One region of the Burkholderia pseudomultivorans genome, then DNA from elsewhere that is predicted to be linked to it. Evidence: riboswitches for the same ligand, from Rfam matches in the RefSeq annotation. Region 1 holds a riboswitch; each other region holds the start of a gene.

What was found. Region 1 has a riboswitch for cobalamin ahead of WS57_RS06125 (TonB-dependent receptor domain-containing protein). Riboswitches for the same ligand answer to the same signal wherever they lie in the genome.
Region 2: linked by a shared signal. The riboswitch ahead of WS57_RS37425 (hypothetical protein) and the one ahead of WS57_RS06125 (TonB-dependent receptor domain-containing protein) in region 1 are both predicted to bind cobalamin.
Region 3: linked by a shared signal. The riboswitch ahead of cobW (cobalamin biosynthesis protein CobW) and the one ahead of WS57_RS06125 (TonB-dependent receptor domain-containing protein) in region 1 are both predicted to bind cobalamin.

Annotation. Positions count from the first base shown of each region.
Region 1 covers NZ_CP013377.1:1,439,795-1,446,340, forward strand. The annotation lists gene WS57_RS06125 (TonB-dependent receptor domain-containing protein) at 1-1,806, opposite strand, end outside; cobalamin riboswitch at 2,077-2,274, opposite strand; gene acnB (bifunctional aconitate hydratase 2/2-methylisocitrate dehydratase) at 2,531-5,116, opposite strand; gene WS57_RS06135 (hypothetical protein) at 5,469-6,546, shown strand, end outside.
Region 2 covers NZ_CP013378.1:4,061,643-4,068,188, reverse strand. The annotation lists gene WS57_RS31100 (SIMPL domain-containing protein) at 1-712, opposite strand, end outside; gene WS57_RS31095 (EVE domain-containing protein) at 892-1,353, opposite strand; RNA gene ssrS (6S RNA) at 1,489-1,670, opposite strand; gene WS57_RS31085 (cell division protein ZapA) at 1,761-2,075, opposite strand; gene WS57_RS31080 (hypothetical protein) at 2,072-2,422, opposite strand; cobalamin riboswitch at 2,589-2,841, shown strand; gene WS57_RS37425 (hypothetical protein) at 2,905-3,357, shown strand; gene WS57_RS31075 (FecCD family ABC transporter permease) at 3,354-4,367, shown strand; gene WS57_RS31070 (ABC transporter ATP-binding protein) at 4,364-5,164, shown strand; gene cobT (nicotinate-nucleotide--dimethylbenzimidazole phosphoribosyltransferase) at 5,217-6,275, shown strand; gene WS57_RS31060 (adenosylcobinamide-GDP ribazoletransferase) at 6,265-6,546, shown strand, end outside.
Region 3 covers NZ_CP013378.1:3,143,838-3,150,383, reverse strand. The annotation lists gene cobN (cobaltochelatase subunit CobN) at 1-84, opposite strand, end outside; gene cobW (cobalamin biosynthesis protein CobW) at 91-1,170, opposite strand; cobalamin riboswitch at 1,576-1,842, opposite strand; cobalamin riboswitch at 2,018-2,255, shown strand; gene cobA (uroporphyrinogen-III C-methyltransferase) at 2,423-3,187, shown strand; gene WS57_RS26805 (cobalamin biosynthesis protein) at 3,187-3,561, shown strand; gene cobO (cob(I)yrinic acid a,c-diamide adenosyltransferase) at 3,596-4,198, shown strand; gene WS57_RS26795 (cobyrinate a,c-diamide synthase) at 4,202-5,545, shown strand; gene WS57_RS26790 (M20 aminoacylase family protein) at 5,673-6,546, opposite strand, start outside.

The DNA.
Region 1 (6,546 bases):
CCGGTACGACGCGCGCAGGTCCGCCGTCAGGTACGACGGCAGATAGGTCGTGTTGGCCGGATCGTCGAACGTTGTGCCACCGTAGCGCAGCGACGCGCCGGTGCTCAACGCGTGCAGGTGCAGTTCGTCCCACGTGTGATCGATGCTGATGCTGACCGTTTGTCGCGGACGGCGATTCAGCCACGTCTGATTGGTCGTGTCCTGCGGATTCAGCAGGCCGATTGCGATGCTGACCGGCGTCGAACGGCCGATCGTTCCCTTGTACGACAGGTCGAGCCCGCGAATGTGCGCGCGCCCGATGTTGACCGGCTGGAACGTCGCGGGATCGTACGCGATCAGGTTATGGACGCGCGTGTCGTAGATCGCGGCCGTAAACGTGCCGAGCGACGTCGTCGCATCGAGCGCGGCCTCGACCGAGTTGCTGCGCTCGGGGCTGAGATCCGGATTCCCGTATCCGGGATAGTAGAGATCGTTGAAGGTCGGCAGCCGGAACGCGTTGCCATACGACAGGCGTGCGGTGTAGACCGGCGTGATCGCCCACGACAGCGCCGCGTTGCCCGTGTTCACCGACCGCCCGGCGACGATCTCGTGACGGCCCGCGAGGAACATCGTGACCGTGCCGAGCGTCACCGACTGGTGCAGCGAGAACGCGGAATCGTTGCGCGTGGGCACGCCGCTCGGGATATCGACCGGCAGGAACGCCTGTTCACGCGTGAAATCGTATGCGAGCTTGGTCTCGCCCGACAGCGGCTGGCCGAACAGGCTGAAGCCGCGTTCCTGGTGCGTCAGCGACGTCGACGTGCTGATGCGCTGCGAATTGATCTGATCGGTCGCGATCGCCGGGTCGCTCGCGTACAGGAACTGGCGATCGTTCGAGTAACCGACGGACTGGTCGAACTGCGTGTCCGGCGTGATGTCGAGATGAAACGACAGGCCGGCCGTCAACTGGTGGTCGAGCTCGCGATCGGCGCCGCCCGCGTTGTCGTAGGACAGGTCGGAGCGGTGGTACAGCGCGAACGTCGAGATCGACCAGTTGTCGCGCGCATAGCCGAGGCGTGCGTCGATATCCTGCGCGTGATACGGGTTGCGGCCTTCCTCGTGGCCGTACGCGAACGGCCGCGTCGCATCGATGCCGGCCGTCGCGTAATCGTGCAGGCCGAGCGAGTAGGTGAGCCCGCCGAGCGCGGCGAGCGGCCCGCTCGACGGCACCGTGCCCGACGTGCGGACCTGCGTGTCGAAGGTCTTGTTCGAGCCGCCGCCGAACGACACCGTGGTCTGGTTCGGCTGGTTCGCCGCGCGCCGCGTGAACAGCTGCACGACGCCGCCCATCGCGTTCGCGCCGAACGAGGCGGCCGCCGGCCCCGAGATGACTTCGACGCGCTCGAACGCCTCGGTCGGCAGATCCGCCCAGGGCGCGATGCCGGTGGTCGACGAGCCGATCCGGATGCCGTCGACGAACACCGCGACCTGGCTCGCCGACGAGCCGCGAATACTGACGGACGACGACGCGCCGGGGCCGCCGTTCTGCGACACGGTCACGCCCGGCAGCGTCGCGACCGCCTGCGTGATGCTCGGATCGCTTGGCGACAGCCGGTCGAGGTCGTCGCGCGTGAGCACCTGCGTCGTCGCATAGCGCTGGTCGAACGATTCGGGCAGGTGGCGCGTGTCGGTGATGGAGATCGTCGGCAGGTCGGCGTTGTCTGCGGGCTGCGCCGGCTGCGGCGGGGCGGTGTCGCCGGCGGCGTGCGCGAGCGGCGACAGCAGCGCGGTGGCGGCGGACGTGGCGAGGAGATGTCGGAGTTTCATGAAGCGGGTCTTGTTATCGTGCTGCGCGGGCCGCGCGCGTGAACGGGCGGCGGGCGGTGTCGTGGTCGGGTTCGGCGTGCGCGGCCGGATCGGGCGCGACGACACGGGAGCAGGCGCGCACGCGTGCCGCGTGCCGGCACGACGCTTTCGGCGCGAAAGCGGAATCGGGAACGATGGACATCTGACGGAATCCTGAGGTCGGGCCGTCCTTGCAACGGGCGACCGCCGACGGCGGCGCTTGCGCATCGGGACACCCCGCCCGTTGCGGCTGCTTGGACCTCGGTCGATGGCTGGTCTCCTGGCTTGCGGGTCGTCGTCCGGTGCCGGCCTTCCCGGGTGTCCCAGTGGCTCGGTGGGCATGGACTCGCCGCTCACAGTTGCGGGGGCAGCCGCAGATCGACGGCATCGCTGCCGCTACTGCGTTCCCATTTGATCCCGTCTCCGGGAACCATCAGCGCGCAAGGGTAATGGCCGCCGCTTCGCCGCGTCAATGCTTCGCGCGGGGCCGGCGCGAAAAAACCACGTATTGCGGGCCTGCGTTGCCCGGTTCGTGCCGGGGCGCGTGGAAAAAGCCGGTTCAGGTCTGATGAATGGGCGCCGGCAGGGCTTGTCGTTACGACGAGAGTCGCCGGCACCATGAAAAACGGCGCCGCAGGCATTCAGCCTGCGGCGCCGTGGCGGGTTTGCCGCGGCGAGCATGACTCGCCGCGGCGCGACAACCCGCTTACACCTGCACGGTGTCGGCGACTTCCTTGAAGTCCTGGATCTGGTCGAAGTTCATGTACTTGTAGATCTGGTCGCCATTGGCGTTGATCACGCCGATATCGGCCATGTACTCTTCCTTCGTCGGAATCTTGCCCAGACGCGAGCAGATTGCCGCCAGTTCCGCCGAGCCGAGATACACGTTGGTGTTCTTGCCGAGGCGGTTCGGGAAGTTGCGGGTCGAGGTCGACATCACCGTCGCGCCTTCGCGCACCTGTGCCTGGTTGCCCATGCACAGCGAGCAGCCCGGCATTTCGGTACGTGCGCCGGCCGTGCCGAACACGCCGTAATGGCCTTCCTCGGTCAGCTGCTTCTGGTCCATCTTGGTCGGCGGCGCGACCCACAGCTTGACCGGAATGTCGCGCTTGCCTTCCAGCAGCTTCGACGCGGCGCGGAAGTGACCGATGTTGGTCATGCACGAGCCGATGAACACTTCGTCGATCTTCGCGCCGGCGACGTCGGACAGCGTCTTCACGTCGTCCGGATCGTTCGGGCAGGCGACGATCGGCTCATGGATGTCGGCGAGGTCGATCTCGATGACGGCCGCGTATTCGGCGTCGGCATCCGGCGCCAGCAGCTGCGGGTCGTCCAGCCACTGCTCCATCGCCGCGATGCGGCGCTGCAGGCTGCGCGGATCCTGGTAGCCTTCGGCGATCATCCACTTCAGCAGCGTGATGTTGCTGTTGAGGTACTCGATGATCGGTTCCTTGTTCAGGCGGACCGTGCAACCGGCGGCCGAGCGCTCGGCCGACGCATCGGACAGTTCGAACGCTTGCTCGACCTTCAGGTCGGGCAGGCCTTCGATCTCGAGAATGCGGCCGGAGAAGATGTTCTTCTTGCCCTGCTTCGCGACCGTCAGCATGCCTTGCTTGATCGCGTACAGCGGAATCGCGTTGACGAGATCGCGCAGCGTGACGCCCGGCTGCATCTTGCCCTTGAAGCGGACCAGCACCGATTCCGGCATGTCGAGCGGCATCGTGCCGGTGGCGGCCGCGAACGCGACCAGGCCCGAACCTGCCGGGAAGCTGATGCCGATCGGGAAGCGCGTGTGCGAGTCGCCGCCGGTGCCGACGGTGTCGGGCAGCAGCATGCGGTTCAGCCACGAGTGGATCACGCCGTCGCCCGGACGCAGCGCGATGCCGCCGCGCGTGCTGATGAAGTTCGGCAGCGTCTGGTGCGTCTTCACGTCCACCGGCTTCGGATAGGCGGCGGTGTGGCAGAACGACTGCATCACGAGGTCGGCCGAGAAGCCGAGGCAGGCGAGATCCTTCAGTTCGTCGCGCGTCATCGGGCCGGTGGTGTCCTGCGAGCCGACCGAGGTCATCTTCGGTTCGCAGTACGTGCCCGGACGGACGCCCTGGCCTTCCGGCAGGCCGCATGCGCGGCCGACCATCTTCTGCGCGAGCGAGAAGCCCTTGCCGCTGTCGGCCGGCTGGTGCGGCAGGCGGAACAGCGTCGACGGCGGCAGGCCCAGCGCTTCACGCGCCTTTGCGGTCAGGCCGCGGCCGACGATCAGCGGAATCCGGCCGCCGGCGCGCACTTCGTCGAACAGCACGTCGGACTTGACCTGGAATTCGGCGATCACTTCGCCGTTCTTCAGCGCCTTGCCTTCGTACGGGCGCAGCTCGACCACGTCGCCCATTTCCATCTTCGACACGTCGAGTTCGATCGGCAGCGCGCCGGCATCTTCCATCGTGTTGTAGAAGATCGGGGCGATCTTGCCGCCGAGGCACACGCCGCCGAAACGCTTGTTCGGGACGTAGGGGATGTCTTCGCCGGTGAACCACAGCACCGAGTTGGTGGCCGACTTGCGCGAGGAGCCGGTGCCGACCACGTCGCCCACGTAGGCGACCAGATGGCCCTTTTCCTTCAGCGATTCGATGAACTTGACCGGGCCGCGCTTGCCGTCTTCTTCCGGCGTGATGCCGGGGCGCGCGTTCTTCAGCATCGCCAGCGCGTGCAGCGGGATGTCCGGGCGGGTGGTCGCGTCCGGCGCCGGCGACAGGTCGTCGGTATTGGTTTCGCCGGTGACCTTGAAGACGGTGATGGTCAGGCTTTCCGGCACTTCCGGACGGCTCGTGAACCATTCGGCGTCGGCCCAGCTCTGCATCACGGCCTTCGCGTTCGCATTGCCCTTGTCGGCGAGTTCCTTCACGTCATGGAACTGGTCGAACATCAGCAGGGTTTTCTTCAGCGCGTCGGCGGCGGTCGCGCCGACTTCGGCGTCGGACAGCAGCTCGATCAGCGGCTGGATGTTGTAGCCGCCCAGCATCGTGCCGAGCAGTTCGGTGGCGCGGGCGCGCGAGATCAGCGGGCAGGCGGTTTCGCCCTTGGCGACGGCGGCCAGGAAGCCGGCCTTCACGCGGGCAGCTTCGTCCACGCCAGCGGGCACGCGGTGGGTGATCAGGTCGAGCAGCGTCTGCTCTTCGCCGGCCGGCGGGTTGGTCAGCAGTTCGACCAGTTCGGCGGTCTGCTGAGCCGTCAGCGGCAGGGGAGGAATACCGAGCGCGGCGCGGGCGGCCACGTGAGCACGAAAGTTTTCAAGCATGGGGGGACCTGCTGATGTTGCGTTTCAGGAGAAGGCCGTTCAGGCACTCCGGGCTGTTCCAGGCACTGCATCGACGGGAATTCTAATCGCAACGCCTTGTAGCGTCAAATATCTTATGTCTTATATAAGAGTTGAGAGGCGGGGCGGCGGGGCTGGCGGTGTCGGGTTGGGGCGTGTGTCGGGCGGGGCATTCGGGAGGCTTGGCAGGTCGCCCGTTCGGCATTTGGTAACCTACGCACCGAATCGGTACAACAAGCGCCGTTGCGAGCGACAGTCGACGCCCGGCACGGTCCTTCGGGCCGTCCGTTTTCCGGCGGGCGTCAGGCGCCCATTTCCTTCTTAACGGATCGTCATGAAAAAAAGCCGTTGGTCGATCGTCAGCATTGTCAGGTTAGGCATCGCCATACCGATCGCGCTGCTGCTGATCGCCTATGCATGGGGGTTGACGCGCGCCCACCTCGAGCTAGGCGGAAGCGAGCCGAATCAACGGATTCTGGGCCGGACGCTCGACGACGGGCAGCGTGCGATGGAGCAGGCCTGCACGGGTGTGGTGGCGGTCGGGCGGAGCGTCTGGCTGGTCGGCCGGCGCGAGTCCGACGACGACAAGGCCCGGCTTCGGGACGCCGTCAATCTCGACGCGCTGTTGCCGGCCGGTTCCACCCCGGATACCGGCGAGCGTGAGGTCTCGCAGGTTTCGCGGCTCGGCGACGATGGCGTGTTTCACACGATGGCCTATGTCAGCGGCTACGCGTGCCCGCTGCCTTCCGCCGACAAGACGAGCCTGCTGCTGCTGACCGGCGCCCACCTGCCGGAAGGCAACGACGGCCGGCCAGTTCAGACGGCTGTTTTCCGTGCGGACGAGCACGGTAAAGACTGGCGGATCGTTCCGGGCGGTTTCATGGCCGACGCGGAATGGCTGGCGTGGAGCCTCGATCCGTACTTCCATGGCAGCAACGATGTCTGGGCCGCGGGACAAGGACGGTTTTTCCATTCCTCCGATCAGGGCGCACACGCCGATGCGGTCGAAGGCACCGAGCGGCTTTGGGACGCGCCGTCCGGCACGCTGCCCCAGACGCCGGGAAGCGGCGGCGACACCGCGGCGCATTTGATCCAGTTCAACGATCGTCAGGCAACGGCGTGGGTCAGCCAGAGCTACTGGGACGGCACGAGCACGCTGCAGACGTTCACGCGCGAAGCGCAGTTGACGCGTCGCGACGGGCGCTGGGAGGTCGGCGACATCCGCACGACGCCGGGGCTCTACCTGTTCAAGGTGAAGGACAACGGTGCGGGCCGCGTGGTGGCGGAGTTGAGCCGCAGCAGCGATGCCGGCCACGAGCTGGCCGAACTCGGGCAAGACGGCCGCTCGTGGAACAGGCTCGGCGATCTGCCGAATCCGTTCTGGCCGCTTCCCGCTTCGACGATGATCCGGC
Region 2 (6,546 bases), on a different replicon from region 1:
TGACCGACACGGTCGCTTTGCCGCCTTCGACCGAGATCGGCGCGCTCATCTTCGCGCTGTCCATCGGCGCCGCGGCCATCGCCATCATGCGCGGGTAGGGCTGCACGTTGCGGCCGCCGCCGACGTTTACGTCGCGGATCGTGTAGCTGCTGTAGCCGAACGCCTTCGCGGCCTCGTCCGCGCGTGCGCGGAACGACTTGATCGCTTCGGTCGTCAGCTTCTGCTCGGCCGCGCGCTGCGCCTCCGGCGACAGCGAGAACTCGACGTTCGCGACCTGCATCTGGTTCGACAGCTGGCCCGCGAGCTTCGATGCCGCGGCGAAATCGCGCGATTCGAGCACGACCTCGGTGCGGCCGCGCCAGGCGGAGATCTTGCCGTCGCGGTCGGTGCTCGGATAGACGGAGAACGCGCCCGTGTGCGCGGTGACGCCCGACACGCCCTTCGCCTGAGCGAGTGCGGCGTCGGCGCGCTGGTTCAGCGCGGACGTGAGGCTGCCCGGATCCTTCGCCTGCTGTTCGTAGAACAGCGTGATGTGGATGATGTCCTGCGGCACGTCGGCGCTGGCCTGCGACGACAGCGACAGCACGCCGGCCGGCTCCGGGAAGTGCGGGTTCACGGCCTGTGCGTGCGCGGCGGGCGACGCGAGCGTCAGCGCGACGGGAACGGCAGCGGCGAGTGCGAGCGACAGCGCGAGTGCGGATTTCTTGGTCATTGTTGGACTCCTTGTGCGAGGGCGCGCATGCGGATCACGCGTGCGCGACGCGGCATGCCGCGCGACAAAAACGAGCGCCGGCCCGATCGGCCGGCAGCGGTTGCTTAGGCCGCGCAAACGTGCCGCGAGTTCCACGGCGGTGCTGCGAACTGACCGGATTTGACCTTTGGCGCACGCGCCTACTTCATCAGCTTCTCGGTGATGAAGCGCCATTCCGCACGCGTCACGGGCGTGATCGACAAGCGGTTGCCGCGCGCGAGCACGCGCATGTCGGCCAGTTCGTCATGCTCGCGCAGCGCGGCGAGCGGCACCAGCGGCGATTTCTTCACGAAGCGCACGTCGACCAGCAGCCAGCGCGGCGACTCCTGCGACGACTTCGGATCGTAGTACGGGCTCTCGGGATCGAACTGCGTGGGATCGGGGTAGGGGGTCGACGACACTTCGGCGAGGCCGGCGATGCCCGGCTCGGGGCAGCTCGAGTGATAGAACAGCACGCCGTCGCCGATTTTCATCGTGTCGCGCATGAAGTTGCGCGCCTGATAGTTGCGTACGCCCGTCCAGGGCAGCGTGCGTAGCGGTGCGCTCGCGAGATCGTCGATGCTCGCTTCGTCCGGTTCGGACTTCATCAGCCAGTATTGCATGGATCGTAATCGACGCAAGAAGAGGCGGTCTGGAGCGATCGGCGGACAGGACGCGCAACGGCAGGATCGCGCGCTCCGTCCACAGACGGACCCTGAAAAAGGAAACGGCATCGGGACTCGCCCGATGCCGTTGAATAGGCCCCCGCCTTGGCCGCTAGGCCGGCATCCTGAACCTGAGGTTCAGAATTGGTCGCAGTTAGCAGCACTTCGGGTACATCAGACAGAGTGACGCGCGCGCCCGTGCTACAAATTTCCGCAACCGTGCACATGGCATTGGTTCAAGGAATATATGACCTTGGCGAACCAGGCAGGGAAGCTGACTAAACTGTGAAACGGTGAATCGTTGCGTCCAATTTGACCACCGTTGATCGTCGAGATCAAGGGAAATCGGCGCGTCGATTCGAAGCTTACTGCGGCTCGTGCTGTGCGAGCACCGCACCGAGCTGTTCATTCATCTGGCGCATTGTACGCCGGATTTCTTCGGCCGGAAATGCTTCACCGTGCCGCACGCTCGTTTGCAGTCGCAGCAATTCCGATGCGAGCGACAGCGCCGCCATGACCGCGATGCGATCGGTGCCGCGCACCGAACTGTTCGCGCGGATCTTCGACATTTCGGCGTCGACGCGCGCGACGGCCTCGAGCAGCGCTGCTTCGGTCTCGGCCGAGCAGGCGAGACGATAGGCCTGGCCGAGAATCGAGACTTCGATCTGCTTGGTGCTCATGCATGTTCTCCGTGGCTGGCCGCGTCGTCGCCATCGGTGCGCGCCTGCGCATCCAGCAGGTCGAGCTGGTTGTCGGATTGTTCCGCGCTCTTGGTGCGCGGCAGCTTCTCGAGGATCGCGTTCAGTTTGACCTGGGCGTCGTCGATCTTCGCCGACAGCGTGTCGCGCTCGGCTGCGAGCGCATTGCGTTCCTCGCGCAGTTGCGCGAGCTCCGCGCGGACCGTGTCCGCTTCCGCGCGCAATTGCGCGACCTGCTCCTCGAGCGCGAGCCGTTCCGAGTGGTAGCGCTTGTTCAGCGAAATCAGTCGGCCAATATTTTGAGAAAGGGTTTCGAGTTCGTTGAGCATCTGCTGCGTCCTCTAAAGACCCAGCATTTTAGCGCGGAATACCGGGCATTCCGACATCTGTAACGTTTCCAGTCGTAACACCCCCGCTTCTTGTCGCGAATCGGCGTGTTGCGCGGCACATTGCGCACGTCGCGCGAGGCTTTCTTGACGCTCGCGCGGCCCGCTCCTAAACTGGCGCCGCCTCGGTGCACGCGCGTGGCACGCGCGGTTAAACGGGAAGCAGGGCGCGCGCTTTCGCCAGCAAGCCGCCAACCTGCGCTGCCCCCGCAACGGTAAGCGGCCGCGTCGTTCGACGCAGGCCGGCTCGGGCGCGTCCGGCATGCGTTTCGCATGCGGCGCGGGCCACTGCGCGATTTCGCGCGGGAAGGCGAGCCGGTCCGCCGCCAGCCCGGATACCGGCCGGGGCGGGAAGCCCGCACGGGCTTCATGACGCGCGGCCTGCGGGGAGGCAGGATGCGCAGTGCTTGACGGGATTTTCTTCGATGCCGACCCCAATCGTGCGCCGGGCACCGGGCGCGCGCCGCAGCCTTGTCGCTTGCCGCCGTCGTGCGCATCGGCGCGGCTGGATCGCCGATCGTGCTGCGGCGCGCCGTGCCCTGTTCGAAGCGGCGCCGGCGCATCGGTCGCACGCGGTGCGGCCGTTCGCGTCGGGCCGCACCGTGCCGGCTCGACCTGACCGCCGTCCCGACCCGGACGCTTTCCTCTATATTGCGCACAATGCCTGCCGCGCGACCGCGCACGGATCCGGATCCGACGCGATCGCCGACTTCACCGTGCATGCCGGCGCGACGGCGGTTACGCCGGCGTGCATCCCGACACGCCGTTCGACAAGGACTACAAGCTTGCCTATGCCCATCCCCTGCGATGCCGCGATGCCGCTGTCGCGCCCGGCCGGCCGCCGCCGCGCATCGCGCACGGCGCCGCACGTCGCATGAACGCCGCGCGCGCCACGGCGATCTGGACCGCGCTCGCGGCCGTGGTCGCGCTCTTGCTGGTCGCGTCGCTGTCGATCGGCAGCGTGCCGATGTCGCCATGGCAGGCGCTTGCATCGCTCGTGCCGCACGGCGGCGGCGCGGCGGCCCACGACGCGCTGTTCGCCGACATCGTGCGCACCTTGCGCCTGCCGCGCGCGCTCGCGGGCTTTGCGTGCGGCGCACTGCTCGCGCTGGCCGGCGCGCTGCTGCAGGTGCTGCTGCGCAATCCGCTCGCGGAACCGTACGTGCTCGGCGTGTCGGGCGGCGCGGCCGGCTTCGCGCTGGTTGCGATGATCGCGGGCGGCGCATGGTGGCTCGTCGACGCGTCCGCGTTCGCCGGCGCGCTCGTGTCGATCGCGCTCGTGCTCGGGCTCGCGCGCCGCGAGCTGGGGCGCGGCGACGCACGCGACGCGTCGCCGCGGCTGCTGCTCACCGGCGTCGTGATCGCGGCCGGGTGGGGGGCGCTCGTCACGCTGCTGCTGTCGCTCGCGCCCGACGCGCGCCTGCGCGGCATCATCTTCTGGCTGACCGGCGACCTGAACGGCGCAAGCGCGCCGTGGTTCGCCTGGGGCGCGCTGCTGCTGGCGGCCGGCGTCGCGCTGCCGGCCGCGCCGCAACTGAACGTGCTGCTGCGCGGCGATGCGACCGCGCTTGCGCTCGGCGTGCCGGTCGCGCGCTTGCGCGTGCGGATCTATCTCGTCGCGTCGCTGGCCGCCGCCGCCGCGGTGACGACGGCCGGCACGATCGGCTTCGTCGGCCTCGTCGTGCCGCATGCGCTGCGGCTCGCGTTCGGCAACGACCAGCGCATGCTGCTGCCCGCCGCGATGCTCGCGGGCGGCGGCGGCGTGATGGCGGCCGACCTGCTCGCACGCACCGCGATCGCGCCCGCGCAGTTGCCGGTCGGCGTGATGACCGCGCTGATCGGCGTGCCGGTGTTCCTGTGGATGTTGCTGAGGAGACCGATGCGATGACGGCCGCCGCAAAGACGAGCTGCGCGGCGGTCGGCCTGACGCTGCAGGCCGGCGCGCGCACGCTGCTCGACGGCTTCACGCAGGCGTTTCGTCCCGGCGAGATCTGGTGCGTCGCGGGGCCGAACGGCGCCGGCAAGACGACGCTGCTCGCGACGCTCGCGGGCCTGCAGCCGCCGGCCGGCGGCCACGTCGAGATCGACGGGCGGCCGCTGTCCGCGTGGTCGCAGGGGCCGCTCGCGCAGCGGCGCGCGCTGATGCCGCAGCAACTGCACGACGCGTTCAGCGCGACCGTGTTCGACACCGTGCTGCTCAACCGCTTCCCGTATCTCGGCGGCTGGGGCTGGGAGCGCGACGACGATCGCGCGGCGGCCCGTGCGGCGCTCGCGACCTTCGGCCTGGGCGCACTCGCGGCGCGCGACGTGCTGTCGCTGTCGGGCGGCGAGCGGCAGCGCGTCGCACTGGCGGCGACCCTGTGCCAGGATGCGCCGCTGATGCTGCTCGACGAGCCGCTCGCGCATCTCGACCTGCATCACCAGATCGACTGCCTGACCGCGCTGGGCGCATGGCTCGACGCGGGGCCGCGCACCGTGCTGTTCTCGTGTCACGACCTGAATCTCGCGCGACGCTTCGCGACGCATGCGCTGCTGCTCGACGGCCGCGGCCGCGCGTGGGCCGGCCCGGTGCACGACGTGCTGACGCCCGAGCGCGCGAGCGACGCGTTCGGCTATCCGCTCGTGCTGATCCGCGAGCATGGCCGCGATGCGCTGCTGCCCGCGTGGCCCGCGCGGCGATCCTGACGAACTTTCTTTCGATGCGCGGCGCGAGCCGCGCCAACGAGGCTCCCCTTCGATGACGACGACCCCGACCGATTTTCCTCCCGCGATTGCGCCGCTCGACGATGCGCTGCGCACGCGCCTGCAGCACGTGATCGACCACAAGACCAAGCCGCCCGGCAGCCTCGGGCAGCTCGAGGCGGTCGCGTTGCAGATCGGGCTGATCCAGCAGAGCGAGCGGCCGAGCGTGCAGCGTCCGGTGACGATCGTGTTCGCGGGCGACCACGGGATCGCGGTCGAGGGCGTGAGTCCGTATCCGCAGTCGGTGACCGCGCAGATGGTCGCGAATTTCCTCGCGGGCGGCGCGGCGATCAATGCGTTCTCCGAGGTCGCGCAGAGCGTGCTCGAGATCGTCGATGCGGGTGTCGCGTCGCCGCTGCCCGCGTCCGACCGGCTGGTGTCGCTGCCGGTCGGACGCGGCACGCGCAACTTCGCGGTCGAGCCGGCGATGACGCGCGACGAGGCGATGACGGCGCTCGCGGCCGGCGCTTCGCGCGTGCGCCATCACGCGTCGCTCGGCACCAACGTGATCGGCTTCGGCGAGATGGGGATCGCGAACACGTCGGCGGCCGCGTGCCTGATGAGCCGGCTGCTCGACGTGCCGATCGACGCGTGCGTCGGGCGCGGCACGGGCCTCGACGATCAGGGCCTCGCGCACAAGCGCGCGGTGCTCGGCCGCGCGCTCGTGCGGCACTCGCATGCGATCGCGCCGCTCGACGTGCTCGCGACCTTCGGCGGCTTCGAGATCGCGATGATGACGGGCGCCTATCTGGCGGCCGCGAGCGAGCGCATGACGATCCTCGTCGACGGCTTCATCGCGACCTCGGCATTGCTCGTCGCCGAGCGGATCGTGCCGGGCGTGCGCGACTACTGCGTGTTCTCGCATGCGTCGCACGAGGCCGGGCACCGTCGGATGCTCGAGCATTTCGGCGCGAAGCCGCTGCTCGCGCTCGACCTGCGGCTCGGCGAAGGCACGGGCGCCGCGCTCGCGCTGCCGCTGGTGCGCGCGGCCGTCGCGTTCCTGACCGGGATGGCGAGCTTCGAATCCGCGGGCGTCGACAATCGTGACGCCTGAGCGCTCGCGCGGCGTGCGCGCCGAGGCGCGCTATTTCTTCGTCGCGCTCGGCTATTTCACGCGCGTGCCGGTGCCGAAGGCGATCGGCTATGCGGCCGGCGATCTCGACCAGGCCGCGCGCTATTTCCCGCTGGTCGGCGCGTGCGTCGGCGCGTGGGGCGCGCTCGTCTATCTCGCCGCGCTGCGCGTGCTGCCCGCGTCGATCGCCGTCGGCCTGTCGATGGCCGCGACGCTGCTCGCGACCGGCGCGTTTCACGAGGACGGCCTCGCC
Region 3 (6,546 bases), on a different replicon from region 1:
GATGTCGGCCGGCTGCTGGTCGATCCGCACGACGCCCTGCGTATCGTCGACGAAGCCGCCCGGCGTGGTGCGCAGCAGATGCATCGCGCGTTACGCCTGCTGCAGCGCGGCCGCGCACGCGGCCTCGAACGCGCGCTGCAGTTCGGCCGCGTCGAGGTCCTCGCCGATCAGCACGAAGCGGCTCGCGCGCGTTTCGCCGTCCTGCCAGCGACGGTCGAAATAGCTGTCGAAACGACGGCCGACACCCTGGATCACGAGTCGCATCGGCGCATCGGGCAGCGCGGCGAACCCCTTTGCGCGATAGATCGTATGCGTTTCGACGAGCTGCTGCAGCGCGGCGATCGTCGCGTCGCGCGAGCCGGCGTCGCCGCTCACGACGACCGAGTCGAAGTCGTCGTGATGGTGGTCATGGTCCCCGTCGTCGGCCGAGCCGTGATGATCGTGGCGCAGATGAATCGTGTCCTCCGACGCCGATTCGAGCCCGAGCAGCATCGCCAGATCGAGTTCGCCGCGCGTCGCGCGCACGATCTTCACCTGCGGCGGGATTTCGTCGCGAATTGCGGTTTCGATCTGCTCGAACTGCGCGGCATCGACCAGATCGGCCTTGTTCACGATCACGAGATCCGCGGACGACAACTGATCGGCGAACAGTTCGTGCAGCGGCGATTCGTGGTCGAGGTTCGGGTCGGCGCGGCGCTGCGCGTCGACGGCCTGCGGGTTTTCCGCGAACTGGCCGCTCGCGGCGGCCGGCCCGTCGACGACGGTAACCACCGCGTCGACCGTGAAGCTGTTGCGGATCGTCGGCCAGTTGAACGCCTGCACGAGCGGCTTCGGCAGCGCGAGGCCCGACGTCTCGATCAGTACGTGATCGATGTCCGCGCGCCGCTCGACGAGCGCTTCCATCACCGGATAGAACTCCTCCTGCACGGTGCAGCACAGGCAGCCGTTCGCGAGCTCGTAGAGCTGGCCCGACGCTTCGTCCTGCGCATCGTCGCAGCCGATTCCGCAGCCCCGCAGGATTTCGCCGTCGATGCCGAGCTCGCCGAATTCGTTGACGATCACCGCGATGCGGCGGCCTTCGGCGTGTTGCAGGATGTGGCGCATCAGCGTGGTCTTGCCGCTGCCGAGAAAGCCCGTGACGATCGTGACGGGCAGCTTGCGCATGGTCATGGTAGGTCCAGTGTCGAGTGAATCGGTGGAGTCAGGCCGGCGTCGTCGCGCCGGCTGCGGCGCGGCGCGCGACGGGACGAGGTGCGGCCGGCCGGGGCGGGCTCGCGGGGAACGGGCGCTTCACGTGCGGGGGCTCGGTGCGCGGCGCCGGCCGCCCGCGCGCAGGCGCCGGCGCGCTGCGACGGGCGCGCCGATGCGGGCGAAAACATGAGTCGGGCATGACGCTTCCTTGCGAACGGTCGACACGTGAATGCCAACACGGCCGCCGGCAGCGCCGCCCGCAACGCCTGCCGTTCGCCGCGGGGCCAGGCGCGGTCGCGCGGATGGCAGCCTGGCGGCGGAATCGGGAAACGCTCGGGCGTCGGGCATGCTGCGGCCGTGGACGATGCGCCGCCTCCCCGCGGCGCTGAACCCCTTCGTTTAGGCCGGTATCCGGGCTGACGAACACGCCGCTTCGCCTTCCCGGATGCGCGCGGCATCCAGTGGCGGTCGTCCGCATGCACGCGGCATGCGGCGAAGCGGCGCTGCATCGCGCTGACGCGCGACGCGTTCGCTTACCGTTGCGGGGGCAGCACAGGTTGGCTCGACTGCGGCGCAGGCAGGCTCCCTGTTTCCCGTTTAACTGCGCGCGCCGGAGCGGCACGCGCGAGCACCAAAACGCGTGCGAGTGTAGGCGTCGCGGCGGGGAGCGTCAAGGCGGGCCAACGGCGCGCGGGCAGGATCGCGATGGAGCGCGGATGGCGCACCTTCCTTGTCGCCGATCGAAACGCACGGCGTGCGGCCTGCACGCTCGCCGCCCGCCTGTGGTCGACGCTCCGGCGAATCCGCCGGCCGCAGCGCCTGTGCTATCGTATGCGCCGCGTTCGGTGCTCGCATGCGCATTCCGCGCATGCAGTTAAACGGGAAACAGGAGGCGGACATCCGCCCGGCCTGTGCTGTCCCCGCAACGGTACGCCGCCCGCGCGACGCGTCCTGCAACGCCCGCGCCCATGCCGCCCACGATGCCACTGTCCGCCAGCCGGACGGGAAGGCTGCGGCCTGGCAAGCGGCCAGCCCGGATACCGGCCGACGCAAGGGGTGAGCCCGACGCTCGCCGAACGCCCTATCCGCGGGGGACGGATGGTGTGCGCGTTTCACCGGCCCGATACGGGTCTCTTCATTCCGCCATGTCACGCCATTTCACAGGCCGCCGCGCCGCCGGTTCGTCGCCCTTCCCCGTCGCTTCGTCACGGTTCGCGCCGTGTTGCGCGCGATGAGCCGCGCCTGGCTCGTCGGCGCCGGTCCCGGCGACGCCGAACTGCTGACCCTCAAGGCCGCCCGCGTGATCGGCGAGGCCGACGTGCTGCTGGTCGACGATCTCGTCAATCCGGACGTGCTGCGCCACGCGCGCGCCGAGGCGCGCATCGAGCACGTCGGCAAACGCGGCGGCCATGCGTCGACGCCGCAGGAGACGATCGTCGCCGCGATGCTCGCGCATTTGCGCGCGGGCCGCAGCGTCGCGCGGCTCAAAGGCGGCGATCCGTTCGTGTTCGGCCGCGGCGGCGAAGAACTGCTCGCGCTCGGCGCGGCCGGCTTTCCGGTGGAAATCGTCAACGGCATCACGGCCGGCATCGCCGCGCCGGCCGCGCTCGGCATTCCGGTCACGCATCGCGGCGACGCGCAGGGCGTGATCTTCGTCACGGGTCACGGCGCGGCCGCCGACGAGCCCGACTGGCACGCGCTCGCCGCCACCCGCATGACACTCGTGATCTATATGGGCATTCGCCGCGTCGACGCGATCGTCGCGGCATTGCGCGCGGGCGGCCTGCCGGACGACACGCCGTGCGCGGCGATCGAATCGGCCACGCGCGCCGGACAGCGGCACGTGCTGGCCACGCTCGCGATGCTGGTCGAGCGAATCCGCGCGGCGGGCATCGGCTCGCCGGCGATCGTCGTGATCGGTCGCGTGGCGGCGCTGGCCGCCGATCCCGCCGTGCAGGCCGCGCTGGCCGGCGCTGCGCGGCCGCAGCGCACGTGATGCGGGTCGCGCTCGGCATCGGCTTTCGCGCGGGCGCCAGCGCCGCGCAACTCGACGCCGCGATTCGCGCCGCCCTCGCCCGTCATCCCGGCGCGCAGCCGGTGGTCGTCGCGACGCTCGCGGAGAAGTCCCGGGCCTGCGGGTTGCGCCGGCTCTGCAGCCGACGCGGCTGGCCGCTGGTCGCATTCGACGCCGCGCTGCTCGCGGGGCGACCGGAACTGGCCGCCAGCGGTGCGTCGGCCGCCGCGTTCGCGCGCTTCGGCGTCGCGGGGGTCGCCGAGCCTTGCGCGCAGCTTGCGGCGCCGCATGGTCGGCTGCTCGGCCCCAAAACCATCCGGGACGGCGTGACGGTCGCGCTCGCCGGCCCGCTCTGAACCCTTTGTTTCGCTTTCGACAGGACCATTCCCGATGAAGACCGATGCCGAATCCCACCAGCGGATGGCCGAACGCCGCCGCGCCGGCCACGAGAAGAAACAGGCTGCCGCCGTCAACGAAAAGGGCTTGCTGATCGTCCATACGGGCAACGGCAAGGGCAAGAGCACGGCCGCGTTCGGCATGGCCGTGCGTGTGCTCGGCCACGGCATGCGGCTCGGCGTCGTGCAGTTCATCAAGGGCGCGCTGCACACGTCGGAGCGCGATTTCCTTGGCCGCGTCGCCGAATGCGACTTCGTGACGATGGGCGACGGCTATACGTGGAACACGCAGAACCGCGACGCCGATATCGCGACCGCGCGCAAGGGCTGGGACGAGGCGCGCCGGATGATCGAAAGCGGCGAGTACGCGATGGTGATCCTCGACGAACTGAACACCGTGCTGAAGTACGAATACCTGCCGCTCGACGAAGTGCTCGCGACGCTCGCCGCACGGCCGGCGTCGCTGCATGTGGTCGTCACCGGGCGGCATGCGTCGGATGCGCTGATCGACGCGGCCGATCTCGTCACCGAGATGCGGCTCGTCAAGCATCCGTACAAGGAGCAAGGCGTGAAGGCGCAGCGCGGCGTGGAGTTCTGAGCGATGCCGGCCTGTCCCGCGCTGTTCGTCAGCGCGCCTGCGTCCGGCCAGGGCAAGACCTCGGTGACGGCCGGCCTTGCGCGGCTGCACCGCCGGCTCGGCCGGCGCGTGCGCGTGTTCAAGACCGGTCCCGACTTTCTCGATCCGATGCTGCTCGAGCGCGCGAGCGGCGCACCCGTGCATGCGCTCGACCTCGGCATGGTCGGCGCGGCCGGCTGCCGCGCGCTGCTCGCCGATGCCGCGCGCGACGCGGACCTGATCCTGATCGAAGGCGTGATGGGCCTGTTCGACGGCACGCCGAGCAGCGCCGATCTGGCAGCCGCATTCGGCGTGCCGGTGGTCGCGGTGATTTCGGCGAAAGCGATGGCGCAGACGTTCGCGGCGATCGCGTTCGGGCTCGCGCGGTTCCGGCCCGACGTGCCGTTTCACGGCGTGCTGGCCAATCGCGTCGGCTCCGAGCGGCACGCGGCCCTGCTGCGGCAGGCGCTGCCCGACGACCTGCGCTGGCTCGGGCACGTGCCGGCCGATGCGGGTATCGCGTTGCCGGAACGGCATCTCGGCCTGCACCAGCCGCACGACATCGACGATCTCGACGCGCGGCTCGAGCGTGCGGCCGATGTGCTCGCGAACACGGCGCTCGCCGAATTGCCGCCGGCCGTCGCGTTCGCGGAGCCTGACGCGCCGCCGCCGCTGCCGCGCCGGCTCGCCGGCAGGCGCATCGCAATCGCGCGCGATGCGGCGTTCTCGTTCCTCTATCCGGCGAATCTCGCGCTGCTGGACGCGCTCGGCGTGCAGGTACGGTTTTTCTCGCCGCTCGCCGACGAACCCGTGCCCGACGATTGCGATGCCTTGTTCCTGCCGGGCGGTTATCCGGAACTGCATGCGGCGACGCTCGCCGGGAATGCCGCGACCGCGCGGACGATCCGCGCGCATGCGGCGGCGGGCAAGGCGATCGTCGCGGAATGCGGCGGGATGGTTTACCTGGGTGAATCGCTGACCGACGTCGACGGCGTCACGACGCCGATGCTCGGCCTGCTGCCGGGCCATGCGACGATGCAGCGTCGATTCGCGGCGCTCGGGATGCAGCAGCTCGACACGCGCGCCGGTGCGATCCGCGGTCATACGTTCCACTACTCGCGGTTTGCGACGCCGCTCGAGCCGGTCGCGTACGCGGCGCGGCCCGACGGCGCAGCGGGGAGCGGCGAAGCCGTCTATCGCCACGGCGCGATCGTCGCGACCTACATGCACCTGTACTGGCCGTCGAATCCGCAAGCGCTGGTCGCGCTGTTCGACGGCGAGACGATCTGGGGCGATTCAGCGGACGGTGCGGCGGGCGGGCAGCGGTGAATGCGCCGGCGGCCTCGTTTCGTATTCCGATGGAATAGCGTCGTATTGCGATCGTCGCCGCCGTTGCGGATGACGGATGCGTTTTCGGCACATCCGTTTCCGCAGCGCCTCTGTGCCCTATCTCCCGTCAGACCAGGAACGTCTCGGCCAGCCTGACCCAGTACGACGCGCCGGTCGGCAGCGCTGCGTCGTTGAAGTCGTAGCCCGGGTTGTGCACCATGCAGCCGCCCTCGCCGTCGCCGTTGCCGATGATCAGGTAGCAGCCGGGGCGCTTCTCGAGCAGGAACGCGAAATCCTCGCTGCCGGTGAGCGGCACCATGTCGTCGATCAGGTTCGCCTCGCCGACCCATTCGCGCGCGACGTTGCGCGCGAACGCAGTCATCTCCGCGTCGTTGACGAGCACGGGATAGCGGCGCTGGTAGTCGATCGTCGCGGTCGCGCCGAACACGGCCGCCTGCGCGTGGACGACCTCCTTGATGCGCGTCTCGAGCAGGTCGCGCACCTCGGGCTTGAGCGCGCGCACCGACAGGCGCATCTGCGCGCGATCGGGAATCACGTTCGGCGCCTCGCCCGCGTGGATCGCGCCGACCGTGACGATCGCCATGTCGAGCGGCGACACGTTGCGCGACACGATGGTCTGCAGCGCGATCACGATCTGCGCGCAGACGACGACCGGGTCGATCGCCTTGTGCGGCACCGCGCCGTGACCGCCGCGGCCCTGCACGTCGATCACGACCGTATCGGACGACGCCATGAACGGCCCCGCCAGGAAGCCGAGTCGGCCGGTCGGGAAGCCCGGCATGTTGTGCATCGCGAAGATCGCGTCGCACGGGAACAAGTCGAACAGCCCGTCGTCGAGCATGCGCTTCGCGCCGCCGAGCCCTTCCTCGGCCGGCTGGAAGATCAGGTTCAGCGTGCCCGAGAAGCGCCGCTCGCGCGCGAGGTGCTTCGCGGCCGCGAGCAGCATCGCCGTATGACCGTCATGACCGCACGCGTGCATC